2 linked regions of the Minwuia thermotolerans genome follow. The protein of the gene in region 1 interacts with the protein of each later gene in a pairwise test. Links are inferred from orthologs where the notes say so. Each region holds a gene or a part of one and is shown on either strand. Other genes may lie near its edges.

Region 1 (11,121 bases):
GCCCGCCAGACGGTCCCTGTGGTCGCCGAGACGCGTGATCGCCAGTATCTCGTCGATGCGCTGGTCTGCCTCCTTCGAACGCCGCCACAGCAGGGTCGCGAGGACCGAGCGGTCGGCCTTCAGCGCCAGCTCCAGATTGTCGAACACCGTCTGGGTTTCGAAGACCGTCGGCTTCTGGAATTTCCGCCCGATGCCGAGTTCGGCGATCGACGCCTCATCGTGTTTCGTCAGGTCGACGCTGCCTTCGAAGAAGACCTCGCCCTTGTCGGGGCGGGTCTTGCCGGTGATGACGTCCATCATGGTCGTCTTGCCGGCGCCGTTGGGGCCGATGATGGCCCGCATCTCGCCCCTGCCCATGACGAGCGAGAGATCGTTCAACGCCTTGAATCCGTCGAAGGAAACGCTGACGCCGTCGAGATAGAGAATGCTGTCGGTCAGTTGCTGCGCCATGGTTCCTACTCCGCCGGGGCCGGGCCGAGAGCCGGCTTGCCCGGATCCCTGCGTCCCGTCCGCCGCTCCCACAGCGCCCGCGCCGCGCCGACCAGGCCCTTCGGCAGGAACAGCGTGGCGCCGATGAACAGTCCGCCCAGGGCGAACAGCCAGACATCGGGCAATGTGCCCGTGAAATAGGTCTTGGCGTAGTTCACCAGGATGGCTCCGATCACCGCGCCGTAGAGCGTGCCCCGGCCGCCGACGGCGACCCAGACCACGATCTCGATGGAGACCGCGGGCGCGAACTCGCTGGGATTGATGATGCCGACCTGCGGCACGTAGAGTGCGCCGGCGACGCCGGCCATGCAGGCCGAGAGCGTGAAGACGGCCAGCTTGTAACGGTCCACCCGGTAGCCCAGGAAGCGCGTCCGCGCCTCGGCGTCGCGCACCGCAGCGATGACCTTGCCGTATTTCGACCGCGTCACCGACTTGCAGATCAGGAAGCCGAGCGCCAGGGCCGCGGCCGAGGCGAACAGAAGCCCCACGCGCGTCGCGTCGGACTGCAGATCGAATCCCAGGATGTCCTTGAAGTCGGTCAGGCCGTTGTTGCCGCCGAAGCCCATGTTGTTGCGGAAGAAGGCGAGCATCAGCGCGAAGGTCATGGCCTGGGTGATGATCGAGAGATACACGCCCGTCACCCGGCTGCGGAAGGCGAACCAGCCGAAGACGAAAGCCAGCGCGCCGGGCACCAGGACCACCATGGCCATGGCGAACCAGAACATGTCGAAGCCGTACCAGTACCAGGGCAGCCCATCGTAGTTCAGGAAGACCATGAAGTCCGGCAGGTCGGGATTGCCGTAGACTCCCCGGTCGCCGATCTGGCGCATCAGATGCATTCCCATGGCGTAACCGCCGAGGGCGAAGAACGCCCCGTGGCCCAGGCTGAGAATGCCGCAATAGCCCCAGATCAGGTCCACCGACAGGGCCAGCAGGGCATAGGTCAGGTATTTGCCCACCAGGCTGACCATGTAGGTCGGCGCGTGCAGCGGCGAGGACGCGGGCAGCAGTTGGTTCGACAGACCGAGGAGCAGGATCACGCCCAGCAGGATGCCGAGGAAGATCATCCCGCCGCGGTCAAAGGCGCGAAAGACGAAGCCCTTCATGATCATGACTCCACCGCGCGGCCCTTGAGCGCGAACAGGCCGCGCGGCCGCTTCTGGATGAACAGGATGATGAAGACCAGGATCAGGATCTTGGCCAGCACCGCGCCGGCGAAGGGCTCGAGGAACTTGTTGGCGATGCCCAGCGTCAGGGCGCCGACCAGTGTCCCCCACAGATTGCCGACGCCGCCGAAGACCACGACCATGAAGCTGTCGACGATGTAGGATTGTCCCAGGTTGGGACTGACATTGTCGATCTGGCTCAACGCCACGCCGGCGATGCCGGCGATGCCGGACCCCAGTCCGAAGGTCATGGCGTCGACCCAGTCGGTGCGGATGCCCATGGCGCCGGCCATGCGGCGGTTCTGCGTCACCGCGCGCATCTGCAGGCCCAGCGGCGTCCCGCGCAGCACCAGCATCAGCGCTGCCAGCACCACGAAGGCGAAGCAGATGATCCAGATGCGGTTGTAGGTCATCGTCATGGCGCCGATCTCGACCGCGCCGGACATGAAGGACGGATTGCCGACTTCCTGATTTGTGGGGCCGAAGATGGTCCGGACCGCCTGCTGCAGCACCAGGCTGACGCCCCAGGTGGCCAGAAGGGTCTCCAGCGGCCGGCCGTAGAGATAGCGGATGATGCCGCGTTCGATGGCGACGCCCACGGCGCCGGAGACGAGGAAGGCGAGCGGAATGGCGAGCGCCAGGCTGCCGTCGAACAGCCCCGGCGCATGATTGCGGATGACTTCCTGGACGACGAATGTCGTATAGGCGCCCAGCATCACCATCTCGCCATGGGCCATGTTGATCACGCCCATGACGCCGAAGGTGATGGCCAGACCGATGGCCGCCATCAACAGCACCGAACCCAGGCTGATGCCGTAGTAGATGTTCTGCGCCGTCGCCCAGAGCGCCAGCCGGTCCTTGATATCGCCGATCGCGGCGACGGCCGCCTGACGCAGTTCCGGCGGCGCGTCGGCCGGAAGCCGCTTGAGCATCGACATCACGTCGCGGCCGCCCTTCTCGGCGAGAATGCGCACAGCCTCGACCTTGGTCGCCGTGTCGAGGTCGGAACGAAGCACCGAAGCGGCGCGGGCCTGCATCATCGCCTCGAGTATGGCCTCGTCACGCTCGTTGGCGATCGCCTGGTCCAGACTGGCGATCGCCTCCGGATCGGGACTGCCGAACAGCGACGCCGCGGCGGCGCGGCGAACCTTCGGGTCCTTGGCCAGCAGCGTCAGCGCGCCAAGCGCGCTGTCGATGGCGCGCCGCAGGTTGTTGTTGACGCCGATGCGGCGGGCGTCGCGGCTACCGACATTCTCGACGAATTCGCCGGTGATCGGATCCAGCAGATCGCGGCCGCTTTCGGCCTTGCGGGCGATGAAGACCTTGCCGTCGGACTTGCGGGAATAGAGATCGCCGTCGCGGAAGGCGGTGAGCGCGCCGGCGGCCCGGGCGTCGCCGGTGGCGGCGATCTTCGCGACGATCGCCTCCTTCTCGGCGTAGTCGTCGGTGTTCAGTTGTTCGATCAGCCCTGTCAGGTCGTCCGCGCGCGCCTCGATCGCTGGCAGGCAGAGGCAGAGAGCGAACAGCAGGGCGAGAAAGCGGGCCATCATCAGCCGATCTCGCTTCGTTGTCTGGGGGTCTGGAACTCGTCTCGGTCGGTCGGGGACCGGCGGCGGCCGTCGCTCGGGGAGCGCAGGCCGCCGCCTGCCCGTTCGTCACGCCGCCATGAAGGCGGCGCCTCTCAGGTCAGGAACCCGAGCCGTATTTCGGCTTCTCGCAGCCGCCGCAGACCCAGGGATAGGTCCAGTTGGCGGTCAGCTTGGAGCTCTCCGGGATGAAGTCCGACCAGGCATCGCCCTTGACCACGCCTTCGGTCGACCAGACGGTCTGGAACTGGCCGTCATCCTGGATCTCGCCGATCAGCACCGGCTTCGACAGGTGATGATTGGTGTTCATCACCGCGACGCCGCCGGTGAGGTTCGGAACCTCCTGGCCGTACATGGCCTGGCGCACCGCATCGACGTCGGTGGTGCCGGCCTGCTGGACGGCCTGCACCCACATCTGGAAGCCGATGTAGTGGGCTTCCATCGGATCGTTGGTGACGCGGTCCTCGTTGCCGATGAAGGCGTGCCACTTGCCGATGAAGCTGTCGTTCTGCGGCGTGTCGACGCTCATGAAGTAATTCCAGGCGGCCAGGTGACCGACCAGCGGGCCGGTGTCGATGCCCGCCAGCTCTTCCTCGCCGACCGAGAAGGCGACGACCGGGATGTCCTGGGCGGCGATGCCCTGGTTGCCGAGCTCCTTGTAGAACGGCACGTTGGCGTCGCCGTTGATGGTGGAGACCACGGCGGTCTTCTTGCCCGCGGAACCGAAGTTCTTGATGTCCGCCACGATCGTCTGCCAGTCGGCGTGACCGAACGGCGTGTAGTTGATCATGATGTCCTCGGGCGCAACGCCCCTGGCCTTGAGGAAGGCCTCGAGGATCTTGTTGGTCGTGCGCGGATAGACATAGTCGGTGCCGGCCAGAACCCAGCGCTCGACGCCTTCCACGTTCATCAGGTACTCGACCGCCGGGATCGCCTGCTGGTTCGGCGCGGCGCCGGTGTAGAACACGTTCTTCGAGCTCTCCTCGCCCTCATACTGGACGGGGTAGAACAGCAGGCTGTTCAGTTCCTCGAAGACCGGCAGCACGGACTTGCGCGACACGCTGGTCCAGCAGCCGAAGACCACGTTGGCCTTCTCGACCTCGATCAGCTCGCGCGCCTTCTCGGCGAACAGCGGCCAGTTGGAGGCCGGGTCGACAACGACCGCCTCGAGCTGCTTGCCGAGCAGGCCGCCCTTCTTGTTCTGGTCCTCGATCAGCATCAGCATGACGTCCTTAAGGGTCGTCTCGCTGATGGCCATGGTGCCGGACAGCGAATGCAGCACGCCGACCTTGATCGTCTCCTCAGCCTGGGCCGCGCCTGATACCAGGCCAAGCGCCATTGCGCTCGCGGCTGCCAGGGCTTTCACCCTCCCAAATTTCAACATCGTCGAATCCACCTCCTGTGAGCGATTGGGCTAACGCTCTCCCTAGTCCAAGAGATGTGCCAGTCGTTGTTGCGCTCGCGAAGGCGAGATTAGTGATTTATTTACAATATGTTAGACGAATATGACTGAAAATCGGGCATCGCTGTAACTCGCCTTTATTTTGGGCATGACGACAGGACGTCGCCCAAAATTCATGCATACTCGCTGCCCGCACACGAATGAACCAGCAGGGATCAGGGGCCGGCCCCGATCGCCTTGTCGATGATCGCGGCGGCGTCCTCCGCGTCGACCCAGCCATGGACCTTGACCCACTTGCGCGGCTCCAGATCCTTGTAGTGCTCGAAGAAGTGACGGATCTGGTCGAGAAGAAGCTGCGGCAGGTCGCTGTAGGACGACACGCCGGCGTAATACGGATGCAGTTCGTTGACGGGCACGGACAGGATCTTCTCGTCCATGCCGGCCTCGTCCTCCAGCACCAGCGCGCCGACGGGCCGCGCGCGCACCACCGCGCCGGGAATCACCGCCGGCCGGCCCGCGACCATGATATCCAGCGGGTCGCCGTCATCGGCCAGCGTATGCGGGATGAAGCCGTAATTGCACGGGTAGTACATCGCCGTGTGCAGGAAGCGGTCGACGAACAGCGCGCCGGACTTCTTGTCCACCTCGTACTTCACCGGTTCGCCGCCGATGGGGATTTCGATGATGACGTTGACGTCCCAGGGCGGGTTCCGCCCGATCTCGATCTCGTTCACGTTCATCGCTGGATCGCCGCTCCCTTGCCGGTTCGATGGGCCCTGAAACCAGAGGTCGGGCCTGAGGCCGCGAAAGCAAGGGCGGGCTCAACCGCCGGCGACCGGATCCTCGCCCACCACGAACTGAACCCGGTCGGCGGCGAACAGCGCAACGCCGTATTCGACCGGCGCGCCGTCGGCGTCGACGTTGACGCTTTCGGTGCGCAGCAGCGGGCGGCTGCGCGGCAGCTCCAGCGTCTCGGCCTCGGCAGCCGTCGGCAACACCGCCTGAATCCGGGTCACTGCCCGGCGGTAATCGCCCAGCCCGCACTCGGCGAGCGCGCGGGAGACCGACAGCGTCGCCTCGAAGCGCTGCGCGATGTCGGGAAAGCGCGCCGCCGGGAAACTGTGGGTCGTCAGGCTGAGCGGCCGGCCGTCGACCAACGAGACCGTCCGGATCGCCCACAGCCGGGCGCCGCGGCGCAACCCGAGCGCGGCTGCGGCGGCGGTGTCGGCGGCGACCTTCCCGGCCGATAGCAGGCGCCTTGAGCGCTCGGCCTCGGGCCCGGACAGACTCTCGGAGAACCGCGTCCGCGGACCCACGGCATAGTCGCGCACGTGCTCGCGCACGAAGCTGCCCCGCCCCTGCTCGGAGCGGATCAGGCCCGCATCGTCCAGCGCCGCCAGAGCGCGGCGCACGGTGTGACGGTTCACCCCCGCGCCGCGCGAAAGCGCAGCCTCGGTCGGCAGACGTTCGCCCGGCTTCAGACCGCCTCCCTGGATGCGGACGGCGATCTGCTCGGCGATCTGCGCCCAGACGGGGGAAGCCCCGCCGCGTTCGATCTCGAATGTCATCAAGACGTCGTCGAATCCCTGTTGAACTGCATCGTGCAGATTGGTAGATATTCGATAGTTGTCTAGACATCTAGACAAATCTTCAGATTGTTCGGTTTTCGGGACGGCGCGATGACGGACTCCGCGGAACTCACATCAGGACAGCGGGACCGGCGGCGCTGGATGGGCGTACTGGCGAAGGCCGACCCGGCGCATCTGGCGGAACTCTGGCAGGCGGCCACGCGCGCCGGCGAACCGGCGCATGAGACGGTGCGCGCGCCGGAGATCGGCATGGTGATGACCCGCGGCCGGGCCGGCGGATCCGGCCAGGCGTTCAACCTGGGCGAGATGACCGTCACGCGCTGCGCCGTACGGCTGGCGGACGGCGCGGTCGGCCAGTCCTGGGTCGCGGGCCGGAGCAAGGAGCACGCGCGTCTCGCCGCGCTCTGCGACGGGCTGATGCAGGGCGATGCCGCGGCGAAGATCGAAGCGGCCATCGTCGCGCCGCTGGAGCGGGCCGAGGCCGAACGCCGGCGGCTGCAGGCCCGCAAGGCGGCGGCGACAAGGGTCGAGTTCTTCACCATGGTGCGCGGAGAGGACGAATGAGCCTTCAGGGCGAACTCCATGCCGGCCTCGCCGATCCGGTCTTCGATTCCCAACGGGTCTTCCGCGCGGTTCTCGATGCGCTGGCGCGTCCCGGCCGGATCGTCGACCTGCCCGGGACATGCGCCGCAGTCGGCGGACTTGCCGCGGAGCCGCTGGCGATCCTGCTGTCGCTGGCGGACAACACCACGGCGGTCTGGCTGCCCGAGAGCCTGCGCGGCGACACGCTGACGCGCCACCTCGCCTTTCACGCGGGCATCGCGCTCACCACGGAACCGGCGAAGGCCGCATTCGCCGTGATCGACGGCGCGGTGGACGCAGCCTTCATCGACCGCTTCGCGATCGGCGCGCCGGACTATCCCGACCGTTCGACGACGCTGATCCTGCCCTGCGCCGACCTGACGGACGACGCCGGCTGGAGCCTTGCCGGGCCCGGTATCGAGACCACGGCGCGCCTCGGCATCGAGCCCGCGCACCCGGCGCTGGAGACGGCGATCCGCCGCAACGCGGCGCTGTTCCCGCTGGGCCTCGACGCGGTCTTCACCGCGCCCGGCCGTATCGCCGCCATCCCCCGTTCCACCCGGCTGGAGGAGTGATCGCATGTATGTCGCCGTCAAGGGTGGCGAGAAGGCCATCGAGAACGCGCACGACTGGCTGGACGAGGAGCGCCGCGGCGACCGGGAATTGCCGCGCATCACGCCGGAACAGATCGACCAGCAGCTCCGTCTCGCCGTCGACCGCGTGATGACCGAGGGCTCGCTCCACGACCGGAAGCTGGCCGCGCTCGCCATCCGCCAGGCCCGGGGCGACCAGATCGAGGCGATCTTCCTGTTGCGGGCCTATCGCACCACCCTGCCCCGCTTCGGCGAGGCCGAGCCGATCGATACCGCGGCGATGCAGGTCAAGCGGCGCATCTCGTCGACCTTCAAGGACCTGCCGGGCGGTCAGGTGCTGGGGCCGACCTTCGACTACACTCACCGCCTGATCGACGTGGACGACGACGGCGAGAGCGCAGTCGCCGCCGAGGCCGAAGCCGAGGAAGCCGCCGCGCCCCGCGTGGTCAACCTGCTGGACCGCGAGGGGCTGATCGAGGCCGAGAAGCCGGCCGGCGCAGAGACCGAACCCGCCGACATCACGCGCACGCCTCTGGAGTTCCCGGCCGGCCGCGACGCGCGCCTGCAGCGCCTCGCCCGCGGCGACGAGGGCTATCTGCTGGCGCTCGGCTACTCCACCCAGCGCGGCTATGCCCGCAGCCATCCTTTCGCCGGCGAGATCCGCCATGGCGCCGTCGCGGTCGAGTTCGCGCCGCCCGAGCTCGGCTTCGCGATCGAGATCGGCGAGATCGACGTCACCGAGTGCCAGATGATCACCCAGTTCTCGGGGTCCGAGACCGCCCCGCCCCAGTTCACACAGGGCTACGGCCTTACTTTCGGTTTCTGCGAGCGCAAGGCCATGGCCATGGCGCTGGTGGATCGCGCCTTGCGGGCCAGCGACTTCGGCGAGGAAGTCACGGCGCCGGCCCAGGACGAGGAATTCGTCCTGGGCCATTGCGACAACGTGCAGGCGACCGGCTTCGTCGAGCACCTGAAGCTGCCTCACTATGTCGACTTCCAGTCCGAACTGGAGCTGGTCCGCAAGCTGCGCAGGGAGCACGCCGGGCGGCATGCGGCCGGCGCCAGCGATCAGTCCATGGCCGCGGAGTGACGCGATGAGCAAGTGGACGGAAACGCCGGGCCGCTGGGATCCCGCCTACAATTTCGCCTATCTGGACGAGCAGACGAAGCGGATGATCCGCCGCGCGCTGCTGAAGGCGGTGGCCATTCCCGGCTATCAGGTCCCCTTCGCCAGCCGGGAGATGCCGATGCCCTATGGCTGGGGCACCGGCGGCATCCAGGTGACCGCCGCCGTGATCGGCCGGGAGGACCGGCTGAAGGTGATCGACCAGGGCTCCGACGACACCACCAACGCCGTCAGCATCCGCCGCTTCTTCCGCCGCACCACGGGTGTGGAGACCACCGAGCGCACCGCCGAGGCGACGATCGTCCAGACCCGCCACCGCATTCCGGAGAAGCCGCTCACGGAGGACCAGATCCTGGTCTACCAGGTGCCGATTCCGGAGCCCCTGCGCTTCCTGGAGCCGCGAGAGACCGAGACGCGGAAGATGCACGCGCTGTCCGAATACGGCCTGATGCACGTCAAGCTCTACGAGGACATCGCCCGCCACGGCCACATCGCCACCACCTACGCCTATCCGGTCAAGGTGAGCGGGCGCTACGTCACCGATCCCTCGCCGATCCCGAAGTTCGACAATCCGAAGTTGGACAACATGCGCTGTCTGCAGCTCTTCGGCGCGGGGCGGGAACAACGCATCTACGCCATCCCGCCCTTCACCAGGGTCGCCAGCCTGGATTTCGAGGATCATCCCTTCGAGGTGCAGACCTGGGACGAGGCCTGCGCGATCTGCGGTGCGGCCGAAAGCTTCCTGGACGAGATCGTCACCGACGACCGGGGCGGGCGGATGTTCGTCTGCTCCGACACCGACTATTGCGCCGCGCGGCGCGGCGAGAAACCGGAGGACGCGGCATGACGGCGGTTCCGCCCCTGCTCGAGGCGCGCGGCGTCTCCAAGCGTTTCGGCCGCATCGAGGCCTGCCGCAACGTCTCCTTCTCGATCCGTCCCGGCGAGGTGCTGGGCGTGGTCGGCGAATCCGGCTCGGGCAAGACGACCCTGCTGCGCTGTATCTCCGCCCTCATGGAGCCGAACGCCGGGGAAGTGCTATACCGCATGAACGACGGCGAGACCCGCAACGTATTCGGCCTTTCCGAGCCCGAACGGCGGCTTCTGATGCGGACGGACTGGGGCTTCGTCCACCAGAACCCGCGCGACGGGCTGCGCATGGGCGTCAGCGCCGGCGCCAATGTGGGCGAGCGGCTGATGGCCGTCGGGCAGCGTCACTACGGCAATATCCGCAGCGCGGCGATCGACTGGCTCGACCGCGTGGAAGTGTCGGCGGACCGCATCGACGACCGGCCTGACACCTTTTCCGGCGGCATGCAGCAGCGCGTGCAGATCGCGCGCAATCTGGTCACCCACCCGCGGCTGGTGTTCATGGACGAGCCGACGGGCGGACTCGACGTCTCGGTGCAGGCGCGGCTGCTCGACCTGCTGCGCGGCCTGGTGGCGGAGCTCGCCCTGTCGGCCATCGTGGTGACCCACGACCTCGCCGTGGCCCGGCTGCTCTGCCAGCAGCTCATGGTCATGCGCCAGGGCGAGATCGTCGAGCAGGGTCTGACCGATCAGGTGCTCGACGACCCGCAGCATCCCTACACGCAGCTGCTCGTCAGCTCCGTCCTGCAGCCCTGAGGCCGATCCCATGAACGACATGCTCCGGGTCGAGAACGTCGCCAAGAGCTTCACGCTCCACTTGCAGGGTGGGATCGAACTCGCTGTTCTGGAAAATGTTTCCCTGTCCGTGAGCGCCGGCGAGTGCGTCGCCCTTGCCGGCGATTCCGGCAGCGGCAAGAGCACGCTGATGCGGATGATCTACGGCAACTACCGCTGCGACGAAGGCGCCATCCGCGTCCGTCATGGCGACGCGTGGGTCGATCTGGCGAAGGCCGATCCCTGGACGATCACCGAGGTTCGCCGGCGCACCCTGGGTTATGTCAGCCAGTTCCTGCGCGTCATCCCGCGCGTGCCGACGCTGGAGATCGTCGCCGAGCCGGCCATGGCGCGCGGCGTGGGGCGTGACGAAGCGCTGGACCGAGCCCGGCAATTGCTGGAACGGCTGCGTGTGCCGGAGCGGCTCTGGTCGCTGCCGCCGGCGACCTTCTCGGGCGGCGAGCAGCAGCGCATCAATGTCGCCCGCGGTTTCATCGCGCGCTTTCCGGTCATGCTGCTGGACGAGCCGACGGCGTCGCTGGACGCCGCCAACCGCGCGACCGTGCTGGAACTGATCGAGGAGGCGAAATCCGCAGGCGCGGCAGTGGTCGGCATCTTCCACGATGCGGACGCGCGGACGCAGGTCGCCGACCGAAGCTTCGCGGTCGCCGCGCGCGCCGGCGCGGGCGCCGCATGATGACGAACGGGGCCCGCTATGCGATCTACTTCGTGCCGGAGCACGGCAGCATGCTTGCCCGCCGCGGCGCATCCTGGCTGGGCCGGAACGCGGTGACCGGCGAGGCGGTCGAGCAGCACCGCCCCGGCGGGATCGACCCGGCCACCTTCGCCGAGAAGACGGAATCGGCCCGGCGCTATGGTTTCCACGCCACGCTGAAAGCGCCGATGCGCCTGACGCCGGGGGTCTCCGAACGGCCCTTCCGCGCGGC
Region 2 (11,120 bases), on another replicon or contig:
GGCCGGGAATGGTCGTTGTGATAGCTGACCGGCTCCGCCCCCCTCAGGTGGGTGACGGCGGCGTTCATCCCGCCCTCGAACTGGTAGTAGTCGTCGGAATCGAGGATGTCGTGCTCGCGGTTGTCCTGGTTCTGGACGACCGCCTCGACGTTGGCGAGCCGGGTTTCCAGTTCGCCGCGCGCCCGGTCGCCCTCCGCGCCCGCGCCATAGGCGTAGCCGCCCCAGTTCAGGAAGCTGTCGGCCAGATCGCCCCGGTTCTCCCACAGCCGTTCGTCGATCAGCGCCTGCAGCCCTGCGCCATAGGCGCCGGGCTTGGCGCCGAAGATGCGGTAGCCCGCCCGGCGCTCGGCTTCGGCGCGGTCCAGCCCGCCATCCGCGAGTTGCGCCGCCTCGCGGACAAAGGCGGCGGCCAGCGGGTTGTCGTCGGGACTCTCGTCCAGCGCCATGATCGCGCGCACCGCCGAATCGAACAGGTCGATCTGCACGGGAAAGGCGTCGCGGAAGAAGCCGGAGATGCGCAGCGTGACGTCGACGCGGGGCCGGCCCAGCGCCGTGGCGGGAATGATCTCGAAGCCCGTGACGCGCCGGGACGCCTTCTCCCAGACCGGACGCGCGCCGATCAGGGCCAGCGCCTGGGCGATGTCGTCGCCGCCGGTGCGCATGTTCGACGTGCCCCAGGCGGTCAGCGCCATGGTGCGCGGCCAGTCGCCCTGGTCCTGCATGTGGCGTTCGATCAGCCGGCTGGCGGACTTCCAGCCCAGCGTCCACGCGGCCTCGGTCGGCATGGCGCGGCTGTCGATGGAGAAGAAGTTGCGGCCCGTCGGCAGCACATCGGCCCGGCCCCGCGTCGGCGCGCCCGACGGTCCCGGCGGCACGAAGCGGCCGTCGAGGCCACGCAGCAACGCTGTCATCTCCGCCGCGCCGCAGCTATCCAGCGCCGGCGCGAGGTCTCTGTCGAGACGGTCGAGAATTTTCGCTGACTCCGGCATCCCCCCCACCCGGCGCTCCGCGCCGACCTCCCCCAAGGGCGAATTGAAGCCCGTCTCCTCTTCTCCCTTCCCCTTGATGGGGGAGGGCCGGGGAGGGGGTAATAGCGAAACGCTTGCCACCAGTTCGGCCGCCAGAAGTTCGATCCGCTCGACGGTGTCGCCCGCCGTGCGCCAGGGGGCGTCGTCGGCCTTCGCCAGCGCGTCCGGTTTCGGTCCCGTCCACGGCGCGCCGAGGTCGCAGTCCAGCGGATCGAAGCCCAGTCCGAGATCGTCGGCGATGGCGCGGTGGAGCGAACCGTGGTTGCGACCCGGCACGCGGGCGAGAGCGACCAGCAGGTCGCGCCTCTGCCGTCCATCCGGCGATTGACCGAAGACATGCAGGCCGTCGCGGATCTGCGCTTCCTTCAGTTCGCAGAGATAGTTGTCGAGCGCCTGGAAGGCGGCCTCCTCGTCGTCGCCGGGGGCGATGCCGGCATCGGCGTCCAGCCCCTCGGTGCGGACCAGCGACAGGATCTCCTTCTTCAGGTGCTCCAGCCGGCGGCGGTCGAGGCCGGCGGCGTCGTAGTACTCGTCGACCAGCGCTTCCAGGTCCTTCAGCGCGCCATAGGTCTCCGCGCGGGTCATGGGCGGCGTCAGGTGGTCGACGATCACGGCGGCGCTGCGGCGCTTGGCCTGGGAGCCTTCGCCCGGATCGTTGACGATGAAGGGATAGAGATGGGGCAGGGCGCCCAGCGCCGCCTCCGGAAAGCAGCTTTCCGAGAGCGCCAGGGCCTTGCCCGGCAACCATTCCAGATTGCCGTGCTTTCCCAGATGGACGATGGCGTCCGCGCCGAAGGACCGCCGGAGCCAGCAGTAGAACGCGAGATAGCCGTGCGGCGGCGGCAGATCGGGGCTGTGATAGCTTTCCTTCGGGTCGATCTGGTAGCCGCGGGCCGGTTGCACGGCGACCACGGCGTTGCCGAACTCGATGACGGAGAGCACGAAGCCGCCGCGGGCGGGATCGTGGAACGGATCCGTTTCCGGCGCGCCCCAGCGGTCCTCAACGGTCCGCCGCAGGTCTTCCGGCTGGCCTTCCCAGAAACGGCGGTAGTCGTCCGTCGCCAGCACCACGCCGCCGGTGCGTTCGGTCCGGTCGGTCAGCCAGTTGGTCGGACCGGCCATGATCCGGTCCATCAGCACCTTGCTTGCCTCAGGCGCCCCCTCGATGCGGTACCCGGCGTCCCGCAGCGCGCTCAGCACGCCAACCGTGCTGGCGGGCGTGTCCAGACCGACGCCGTTGGCGAGCCGTCCGTCGCGGTTGGGGTAGTTGGCGAGCACCAGCGCGACCTTGCGTTCGGCAGCGGGCTTGCGGCGCAGCGTCGTCCAGTTGCGCGCCAGTTCGGCGACGAACCGGACCCGGTCGGCGCGGGGCTTCGGCGTGACGATGGCGCACTGGACGTCCTCGTCGAACGCCGCCTCGGCCTTGAAGGAGATCGCCCGGCTGAGCACCCGGCCGTCCACTTCCGGCAGGGCGACGTGCATGGCGATGTCGCGCGGTCCCAGGCCCTGCATGGATTCGGCCCAGGCCGCCTCGGAACTGGAGGCCATGACGACCTGCAGCACCGGCGTGTCCTCCGATTCCAGTACGGTGTTCAGGATCTCGGCCGAGCCGTCCGCCTCGCCCGGCTTGCCGACGGCGAAGGCGGTCAGGTTGAGGACGATGTCGGGGCGCGCCTCGGCCATGATCCCGCGCAGCACATCCGCCGAGAGCTCTTCCTTCAAGCTGGCGACGAAGACTGGCACGGGCTGCAGCCCGGCTTCTTCCAGCGCCCCGATCAGCGCGTCGACAGGTTCCGTCGAGCCGCCCTGCAACAGTGCGCGGTAGAAGACGACCATGGCCGCCGGCCGGGCGCGTCCGGTCTGCACCTCGGCGAGCGAGGGCGCTTCCCGGCCGGGCCAGTAGAGCCCGGCGCGCATGAGTCGCTTCGGCGGGGGCGGGGCCTCGCCGCCTTCCAGCAGCGTGCGGCAGAGCGCCAGCCAGTGGCGGTAGTTGGCCGGGCCGCCCTCTGAGAGATAGCGGTGCAAGTCCTCGTAGCGCTCGCCATTGAGCGTCGAAACCGCCTTCAGGTCGGCGTCGGGCTTCTCGTCGCCGGGCAGGGCGGCGAACGCGATTCCCTTCTCCCGGCAGGCGTTGGCGATCTCCTCGATGCAGTAGGACCAGTAGCCGACGCCGCCCAGGAAACGCCCGACCACCAGCCGCGCGCCGGCGACGGTGTTCTCGACATACTGGTCCACCGACATGGGATGCTTCAGGAACATCAGGTTGGCGAGACGCAAAGCCGGCGCTTCCGGTCCAAGCTCCCGCCGCGCCGCGGCCAGCGCCGCGATCTCCGTGTCTGCCGCGGTCAGGAAGACGACATCGGCCGGGCTCTGGGCCAGGTCGACCGCTTCCGTCCCGTCGTCGATCTGTCCGGGCTGCGCCTGGAGGAGATGCATCAGACCCTTCCGATGAATGTGGTGGCGCCCCTGGACCGGATCCAGGAGGCCGGGCGCGGGCGGTTCAACCGGATTCCTGGGGCAGGCCCGAGGATATCAAGCCATGGCGACCGGCAGGCCGGTTCCTACGCCGCGCGGTCGTAGACGCGGCGGAGGTCGGCCTCGATCGCGGCGCGGTCGAAGCCGGTCTCGCCGATCACGACCAGTCTCGTCCCCCGGGGTTCGCCCGCGCGCCAGGGGCGGTCGAAATAGCTGTCGATGCGTGGGCCCACGGCCTGCACGACCAGCCGCATTGGCTTGCCGGCAACGGATGCGAAGCCCTTCAGTCTGAGGATGTCGTGCGCGCGGATGACCTGGGCGACCTGCATTGCAAACGCCTTCGGATCGCCGATCTCCGGCAGTTCGACGGCGAAGCTGTCGAACTCGTCATGGTCGTGATCCTCGGCGCCTTCCCGTTCGTGATGGGTGGGACGGTTGGCGATATCGTCCTCCGCGCCGATGCCGAGACCGAGCAGCGCCGCAGGCGCCACGGCGCCGTGGCTGGAGCGGATCACCTGCACGCCCGGGCGGATGTCGTGCCGGAGTTCCGCCATGACCTTCTCGAGGCCGCCTTCGCCCAGCAGGTCGGTCTTGTTGATCACGACGATATCGGCGCAGCCGAGCTGATCCTCGAACAGCTCCGAAAGCGGCGTTTCGTGGTCCAGCATCTCGTCGGACAGCCGCTGGCGGTCCAGCGCCGCCTCGTCGTGCGCGAAGCGGCCTTCGGCCACCGCCGCGCCGTCGACCACGGTGACCACGCCGTCGACCGTGACCCGCGTGCGGATGTCGGGCCAGTTGAACGCCTTCACCAGGGGCTGGGGCAGGGCGAGGCCGGAAGTCTCGATGACGATGTGGTCGGGCCGGATCTCGCGCTCCAGCAGGGCGGTCATGGTGGGGATGAAGTCGTCGGCGACCGTGCAGCAGATGCAGCCGTTCGCCAGTTCCACCACGTCTTCCTCGCGGCAGGTTTCCTCGCCGCAGCCCTTCAGCACCTCGCCGTCGACGCCCAGGTCGCCGAATTCGTTGATGATCAGGGCGATGCGCTTGCCGCCCGCATTCTGCAGCAGGTGTCGGATCAGCGTCGTCTTGCCGGCGCCGAGAAAGCCGGTGACGACGGTCGCCGGGATCTTGCTCATGGCAGGGACTCCAATGTCGCGCGGCCGCCCGGCCCGGGGCCGGACGGCGGCGATGTTCCGTGATGGTACCGGGCGTCGCGCCGGTCAGCCGAGGATCATGCCCTCGACGTTCTCCAGGAAGAAGGTGAGGCCGACGCCGGCGATCACCGCGCCCGCCAGCCGGGGCTGCAGCGCTTTCGGCTCCGCCGCCTTCCAGACCGCGGTCACCAGCGCCATGGCGCCCAGCGCGATGACGTACTGGGTCAGGCCGAAGCTGACCAGATAGGCGAGAAGCGGCGTCGTCTCCGCGCCGACGATGGCCGATCCGTAGGCGAAGCCATGGAACAGGCCGGCGACGGCGAAGAAGCCGATCTGCAGCGCCGGCGCCATGGTGCGGCCCGACAACACCACCGCGCCCAGCGCGACGACGGACGCCGAGATCAGCAGCTCCGGCAGGGGCAGCATGACGCCCGCGACATGCAGCAGGCAGCCGGCGACGGTCGCCGCAACGAAGGCCAGCGGCGTCAGGAGGCGCCGGGCGCTGAACGCAGCGGCAAGACCGACAGCGACGATGAAGGCCAGATGGTCGAAGCCGATCATCGGATGGCCGATGCCGGACAGGAAGCCCTGGAAGAAGGTCTCCGGCGTGGCGCCGCCCAGCGGATGGTGCGCCAGGGCCGGCGCGGCGGCCAGCATGGAAAGTATCAGGGCGCCAAGGCCGGCGTTGAGCGATTTGAACTTCATGTGTCTCTCCCTCGACCGCCCCTCCGGCGGTCCGTTGGCGTGCTCTCTCGCGGCGGCAGGTTTCCTGGCTCGCGCCTCGGCGGACCTTCCCCGCCTTCCCGGGCTGGCGGCCCAGTGGCGTATCGGGGCGTCCTCGACGCTTACAGTTGCGGGGGCAGCCACGGTCTAGGTCCCTGATGGGTACGCCGCACCGTGTTCCCTTTTGCATCCGCCGAACGCTTCGGATTCGGCGGAACCGCTGCTGGGTGTCATGGTGGCCCATGCGGCAGTCGAGGACAAGCCCCGGTACGGCATGGCTTGCGCGATCCGCGACTCGGGTGGAATAACCGTCCCCACGCGGTAACGGGAAGATCGATGGAAGACGTCCCCCTGCTGGAACTGAACGGCGTGGCCAGGTCCTTCCCGGGCGTGGTGGCGAACCGCGACGTCAGCCTCGCCGTGGGGCGGGGCAGCATCCACGCCCTGCTGGGTGAGAATGGCGCCGGCAAGTCGACGCTGGTCAAGATCATCTACGGCGTGCTGCGCCCCGACGCGGGCCAGATGTTCGTCAACGGCCGCAGGCATCGTCCGCAGAAGCCGGCCGACGCGCGCGCGGCCGGTATCGGCATGGTCTTCCAGCACTTCTCGCTGTTCGACGCGATGACGGTGGAAGAGAACATCGCCCTCGGCTTGCCGGCCGACGCGATCGGCGACGACCTCGAACACCGCATCCGCGCCGTGTCCGCCGAATATGGCCTGAAGGTGGATCCGACGCGGCGCGTCGACGACCTCTCGGTCGGCGAGAAGCAGCGCGTCGAGATCGTCCGCTGCCTGCTGCAGTCGCCCAGTCTGCTGATCATGGACGAGCCGACGTCGGTGCTGACGCCCCAGGAGGCGGAGAAGCTGTTCGACATTCTCCGGCGTCTCAGGGACCGCGGCTGTTCGGTGCTCTACATCTCTCACAAGCTGGACGAGATCCGGGCCATCTGCGATGCGGCGACGGTGCTGCGCCGCGGCGAGGTGGTCGCGCGGTGCGATCCGCGAAAGGAGACCGCGCGGAGCCTCGCCGCCATGATGATCGGCGCGGAACTGCCGCCGCCCCGCCGCGCGAAGCAGACGCCGGGCGATGTGCGTCTGAAGGTGGACGACCTCTCCCTGCCGGCGGTCTCGGAGTTCGGCACAGCGTTGCGCGGTATCTCCTTCGAACTGCGGGCAGGCGAGATCCTTGGTATCGGGGGTGTCGCCGGGAACGGTCAGACCGAGTTGATGGAGGCACTGATCGGGGAGCGGCCAAGCGCCAGGCGGGAGACCATCGTCCTGGACGGCAAGCCCGTGGGCACGCGTGGACCGGTCGGCCGCCGCGCCCGCGGCATGGCCTTCGTGCCGGAGGAGCGCATCGGACACGGCGCCGTGTCCGAGATGTCGCTGGCGGAGAACGCGATCATTTCGGCCCGCGGCGGCCAGGGCCTGGTAAGGCGAGGCTTCCTGAGTTTCCTTTCCGCCGCCGGCTACGCGAAACGCGTGATCGAGGTCTTCCGCGTTGCCGCCACCGGCGCCTCCGCGCCGGCCGGCAGCCTCTCGGGCGGCAATCTGCAGAAGTTCGTGGTCGGCCGCGAGGTGCTGCAGGAGCCGGGCGTGCTGATCGCCGCCCAGCCGACCTGGGGCGTCGATGCCGGTTCGGCCGCCGAGATCCACGCCGCGCTCGACCGCCTGGCGGCCGCCGGCGCCGCCGTGCTGGTGATCAGTCAGGACCTGGACGAACTGCTGGCGATCAGCGACCGCTTCGCGGTGCTCTCGGAAGGCCGGCTGAGCCGTCCGCGGCCGACAGGCGAACTGGATATCGAGACCATCGGCCTGATGATGGGCGGACGTCTGGAGGAGGCCGCGTGATCCGGCTGGAACGACGGCCGCAGCCTTCCCGGGCGGTGGTCTGGATGACGCCGGTGCTGGCTGTTCTGCTGACAGTCGCTGCCGGCATGGCGCTGTTCGCGATCATGGGTGTCGACCCGGTACGGGCGGTGGGAATCATCTTCCTCTCGCCCTTCTCGGACGCCTACAGCCTCTCGGAACTGATCGTGAAGGCCACGCCGCTGATCCTGATCGGCGTCGGACTGTCGCTCGGCTTCCGGGCCGGGGTCTGGAACATCGGCGCGGAGGGCCAGTTCGTCATCGGCGCGCTGACCGGCGGCGCTGTGGCGCTCGCGTTCTACGACATCTCCGGCGTCTGGCTGCTGCCGCTCATGAGTCTTGCGGCCGTCGCCGGTGGCATGGCCTGGGCTGCCGTGCCGGCCTTCCTGCGCACCCGCTTCGGCACCAACGAGATACTGGTCAGCCTGATGCTGACCTATGTCGCCATCCTGTTGCTGAGCGCCATGGTCACCGGCCCGCTGCGCGATCCCGACGGCTTCAACTTCCCCGAAAGCCGCATCTTCCACGACAGCGCCCTGATGCCCCAGCTTTTCGAGCAAGGCCGGGCCAACGCCGGCTTCCTGGTGGCGCTGGCTGCGGCGGCGACGGGCTGGATCCTGCTCGGCCGGCATGTGGTCGGCTTCCAGATCCGTCTGATGGGCCAGTCACCGCGCGCCGCCCGCTTCGCCGGCTTCCGGGAGAAGCGCATCATCTGGTTCTGCCTGATGGTCTCCGGCGGGCTGGCGGGCCTCGCCGGCATGTTCGAGGCCGCAGGCCCGGTCGAACAGCTCGTGCCGGCCCTGCCGGCGGGCTATGGCTTCACGGCGATCATCGTCGCCTTCCTCGGACGCCTGAACCCCATCGGGATCGTGCTGGCCGGCTTCGTCATCGCCGTCACCTATATCGGCGGCGAGGCGGCGCAGATCCAGATGCAGCTTCCCGCCGCGGTCACGCGCGTCTTCCAGGGCATGCTGCTGTTCTTCCTGCTGGGCATGGACCTGCTGGCCGGCTTCCGTTTCCGCCTCAGGCTGCCGCGCCGGGCCAACGTGGTGGAGACGCCCTGATGGAGCTCGCCGTCGACATCCTGGTCGGCATGATGCTGGCGGCGACGCCCCTGCTGTTCGCGGCGCTGGGCGAACTGGTGGCCGAGCGTGCGGGCGTGCTGAACCTGGGCGTCGAGGGCATGATGGTGGTCGGTGCGGTGACGGGTTTCATCGTGACCGCCGAGAGCGGCTCCCATTTCGCCGGCATCGCCCTTGCGGCCTTCGCAGGCACGCTGATGGGGCTGCTGTTCGGGCTGATGACCCAGATCCTGCTGGCCAACCAGGTCGCCACCGGCCTGGCGCTGACGATCTTCGGCCTCGGCCTCTCGGCGCTGATGGGGCAGGGCTATTCGGGCCTGTCCGTGCCGCCGCTGGAGGCCATCCGGCTGCCGGTGCTGAGCGAGCTGCCGGTTCTCGGGCCGCTGCTGTTCCACCACGAACCGATGTTCTATCTCTCGATCCTGCTGACCGCGCTGGTGGCCTGGTTCCTCTACGCCACCCGCGCCGGCATGATCCTGCGCGCGGTGGGGGAGAACCATCACGCCGCCCACGCCATCGGCTTCCCCGTGGTGCGGGTGCGGCTGGCCGCGGTCGCCTTCGGCGGCGCCATGGCGGGGCTCGGCGGCGCCTATCTCTCCGTCGCGCGGACGCCGCTCTGGTCGGAAGACATGACCGCCGGTCGGGGCTGGATCGCGCTGGCCATCGTCGTCTTCGCCAGCTGGCGTCCCGGGCGGGCGCTGCTCGGCGCCTATCTCTTCGGCGGCGTCACCATCGTCCAGCTTCACGTCCAGGGCGCCGGCGTCGACATCGCCAGCCAGTATCTCTCGATGCTGCCCTATCTCGCCACCATCGTCGTGCTGGTGCTGATCTCCGGCGGGCGGGGGGCGGCGGTGCTGCGCGCGCCGGGCAGCCTGGGCCGGACCTTCTACGCTTCTTCTTGACCGGGTCGCTCAGACGGTTAGGGAGAAGGAGCCTGCATCCCTGTTCAGGAGGACCCATCGACATGTTCAAGCGCATCGGGGCGCCGCTGTTGGCGGCGGCCATGGCCGCATCATTCGCCTTCGCGGCGACGGCGGCGGAGAAGCTGAAGATCGGATTCGTCTATTGCTGTCCGGTCGGTGACCTGGGCTGGTCCTACGAGCATGATCAGGGCCGCAAGGCGATCGAGGAAGCGCTGGGCGACAAGGTTGAGACGACCTATGTCGAAGGCGTCGCCGACGGTCCCGATGCCGAGCGCGTCATCCGCCAGCTCGCCCAGGGCGGCAACGACCTGATCTTCACCACCTCCTTCGGTTTCATGAACCCGACCGTGAAGGTGGCGAAGCGCTTTCCCGACACGATGTTCGAGCACGCGACCGGCTTCAAGCAGGCCGAGAACCTGGCCACCTATTCGGCGCGCTTCTACGAGGGCCGGCACGTCATCGGCCTGATCGCCGGCGAGATGACCGAGAGCAACATCGTCGGCTACATCGCTTCCTTCCCGATCCCCGAGGTCGTGCGCGGTATCAACGCCGCCTACCTGGCCGCGAAGTCGGTCAATCCCGACATCCAGTTCAAGGTCGTCTGGGTCAACACCTGGTTCGATCCGGGCAAGGAGGCCGACGCGGCCAAGGCGCTGATCGACCAGGGCGCCGACATCCTGATGCAGCACACCGACAGCCCCGCGGCGATGAAGATCGCTGAGCAGAACGGCATATACGCCTTCGGTCAGGCCTCCGACATGACCCGCTTCGGCCCGAACGCGCAGCTCACGGCGATCATCGACGACTGGGCGCCCTATTACATCGAGCGCGTCAAGGCGGCGCTGGATGGCGCCTGGGAAGCGAAGGACACCTGGGGCGGCATCGGCAGCGGCATGGTCGCCTTCGCGCCCTACAACGACGCCATGCCCGGCGACGTCAAGGCGCTGGCGGACAAGGCCCGTGCCGAGATCGCCGCCGGCGAGCGCCATCCCTTCACTGGCCCGATCCGCCGTCAGGACGGCAGTGTCTGGCTGGCGGAAGGCGAGACGGCGAGCGACGCGGACCTGCTCGGCATGAACTTCTATGTCGAAGGTCTCGAGGGCAGCCTGCCGAAGTGACCCGGACGGTTTGAAACAGCCATGACGGCGGCGGGCGTTACGGTCGTCGACCATCCCGTGGCGCAGCACAAGCTGACGCTGCTGCGCCGCGCGGCGACGCCGCCGTCGCTGTTCCGCCGCACGCTGCGGGAACTGGGTGCGCTGCTGGCCTACGAGGCGCTGCGTGATCTGCCGGTCGCAGCGGTCAGGATCGAGACGCCGGTGGCGGAGATGGACGCTTCGGAGATCGCGCAAGGTACGCTGGCCGTGGTTTCTATCCTCAGGGCGGGCAACGGGCTGGCCGACGGCGTCTCCGACCTGCTGCCGGACGCGCCGGTCGGGCATATCGGCCTGCGCCGCGACGAGGCGACGCTGAAGCCCGAACGCTATTACCTCAACCTGCCGCGTGGCATCGGACGGGCGCGGGTGCTGCTGGTGGATCCGATGCTGGCGACCGGCGGCTCCGCGGCGGACGCCATCGATCAGCTGCGCGCGGCCGGCGTGCGCGAGATTCGCTTCGTCTGCGTGCTTGCCGCGCCGGAGGGTCTGGCCCATATGGCCGAACGCCATCCGGACGTTCCCGTGGTCACCGCCGCCATCGACAGCCGTCTCAACGAGGTCGGCTACATCGTCCCCGGGCTGGGGGATGCGGGCGACCGGCTTTATGGTACCGTTTGAGCGCAACATTCAGGGGAGAACACGGAAATGCCGTCAGGTGTGAATCAGATGGTCGACGACGCGATGGCCAGGGTGGAAACCATCAGCGTCG

Evidence for each region.
Region 2: the proteins of phnG (region 1) and CWC60_RS23025 interact in binary tests that used the Escherichia coli proteins (3 or more experiments, as listed by UniProt). The link is inferred for Minwuia thermotolerans from one-to-one orthologs.

The regions. Positions count from the first base shown.
Region 1 is NZ_PIGG01000065.1:92,401-103,521, reverse strand. Bases 5,235-8,059 are described here. They hold phnG (phosphonate C-P lyase system protein PhnG), read left to right. Parts: upstream 5,235-6,322; coding sequence 6,323-6,796; downstream 6,797-8,059. Other genes in these bases: CWC60_RS18720 (carbon-phosphorus lyase complex subunit), read left to right, coding at 7,394-8,059; phnH (phosphonate C-P lyase system protein PhnH), read left to right, coding at 6,793-7,389; phnF (phosphonate metabolism transcriptional regulator PhnF), read right to left, coding at 5,465-6,211; ppa (inorganic diphosphatase), read right to left, coding at 5,235-5,383. Also shown: urea ABC transporter ATP-binding protein UrtD, read right to left, coding at 1-450; urea ABC transporter permease subunit UrtC, read right to left, coding at 456-1,595; urea ABC transporter permease subunit UrtB, read right to left, coding at 1,598-3,202; urtA (urea ABC transporter substrate-binding protein), read right to left, coding at 3,342-4,625; more of ppa, read right to left, coding at 4,859-5,234; more of CWC60_RS18720, read left to right, coding at 8,060-8,497; CWC60_RS18715 (alpha-D-ribose 1-methylphosphonate 5-phosphate C-P-lyase PhnJ), read left to right, coding at 8,502-9,380; phosphonate C-P lyase system protein PhnK, read left to right, coding at 9,377-10,156; phosphonate C-P lyase system protein PhnL, read left to right, coding at 10,167-10,871; CWC60_RS18700 (DUF1045 domain-containing protein), read left to right, coding at 10,871-11,121. UniProt on the Escherichia coli protein: Together with PhnH, PhnI and PhnL is required for the transfer of the ribose triphosphate moiety from ATP to methyl phosphonate.
Region 2 is NZ_PIGG01000081.1:150,637-161,756, forward strand. The notes cover bases 5,150-7,973. They hold CWC60_RS23025 (ABC transporter ATP-binding protein), read left to right. Parts: upstream 5,150-5,716; coding sequence 5,717-7,231; downstream 7,232-7,973. Other genes in these bases: CWC60_RS23020 (HupE/UreJ family protein), read right to left, coding at 5,150-5,362; CWC60_RS23030 (ABC transporter permease), read left to right, coding at 7,228-7,973. In the rest of the region: cobaltochelatase subunit CobN, read right to left, coding at 1-3,464; cobalamin biosynthesis protein CobW, read right to left, coding at 3,590-4,639; more of CWC60_RS23020, read right to left, coding at 4,724-5,149; more of CWC60_RS23030, read left to right, coding at 7,974-8,313; CWC60_RS23035 (ABC transporter permease), read left to right, coding at 8,313-9,233; CWC60_RS23040 (BMP family ABC transporter substrate-binding protein), read left to right, coding at 9,296-10,372; upp (uracil phosphoribosyltransferase), read left to right, coding at 10,394-11,029; CWC60_RS23050 (rhodanese-like domain-containing protein), read left to right, coding at 11,057-11,120. UniProt on the Escherichia coli protein: Part of the ABC transporter complex RbsABC involved in ribose import. Responsible for energy coupling to the transport system.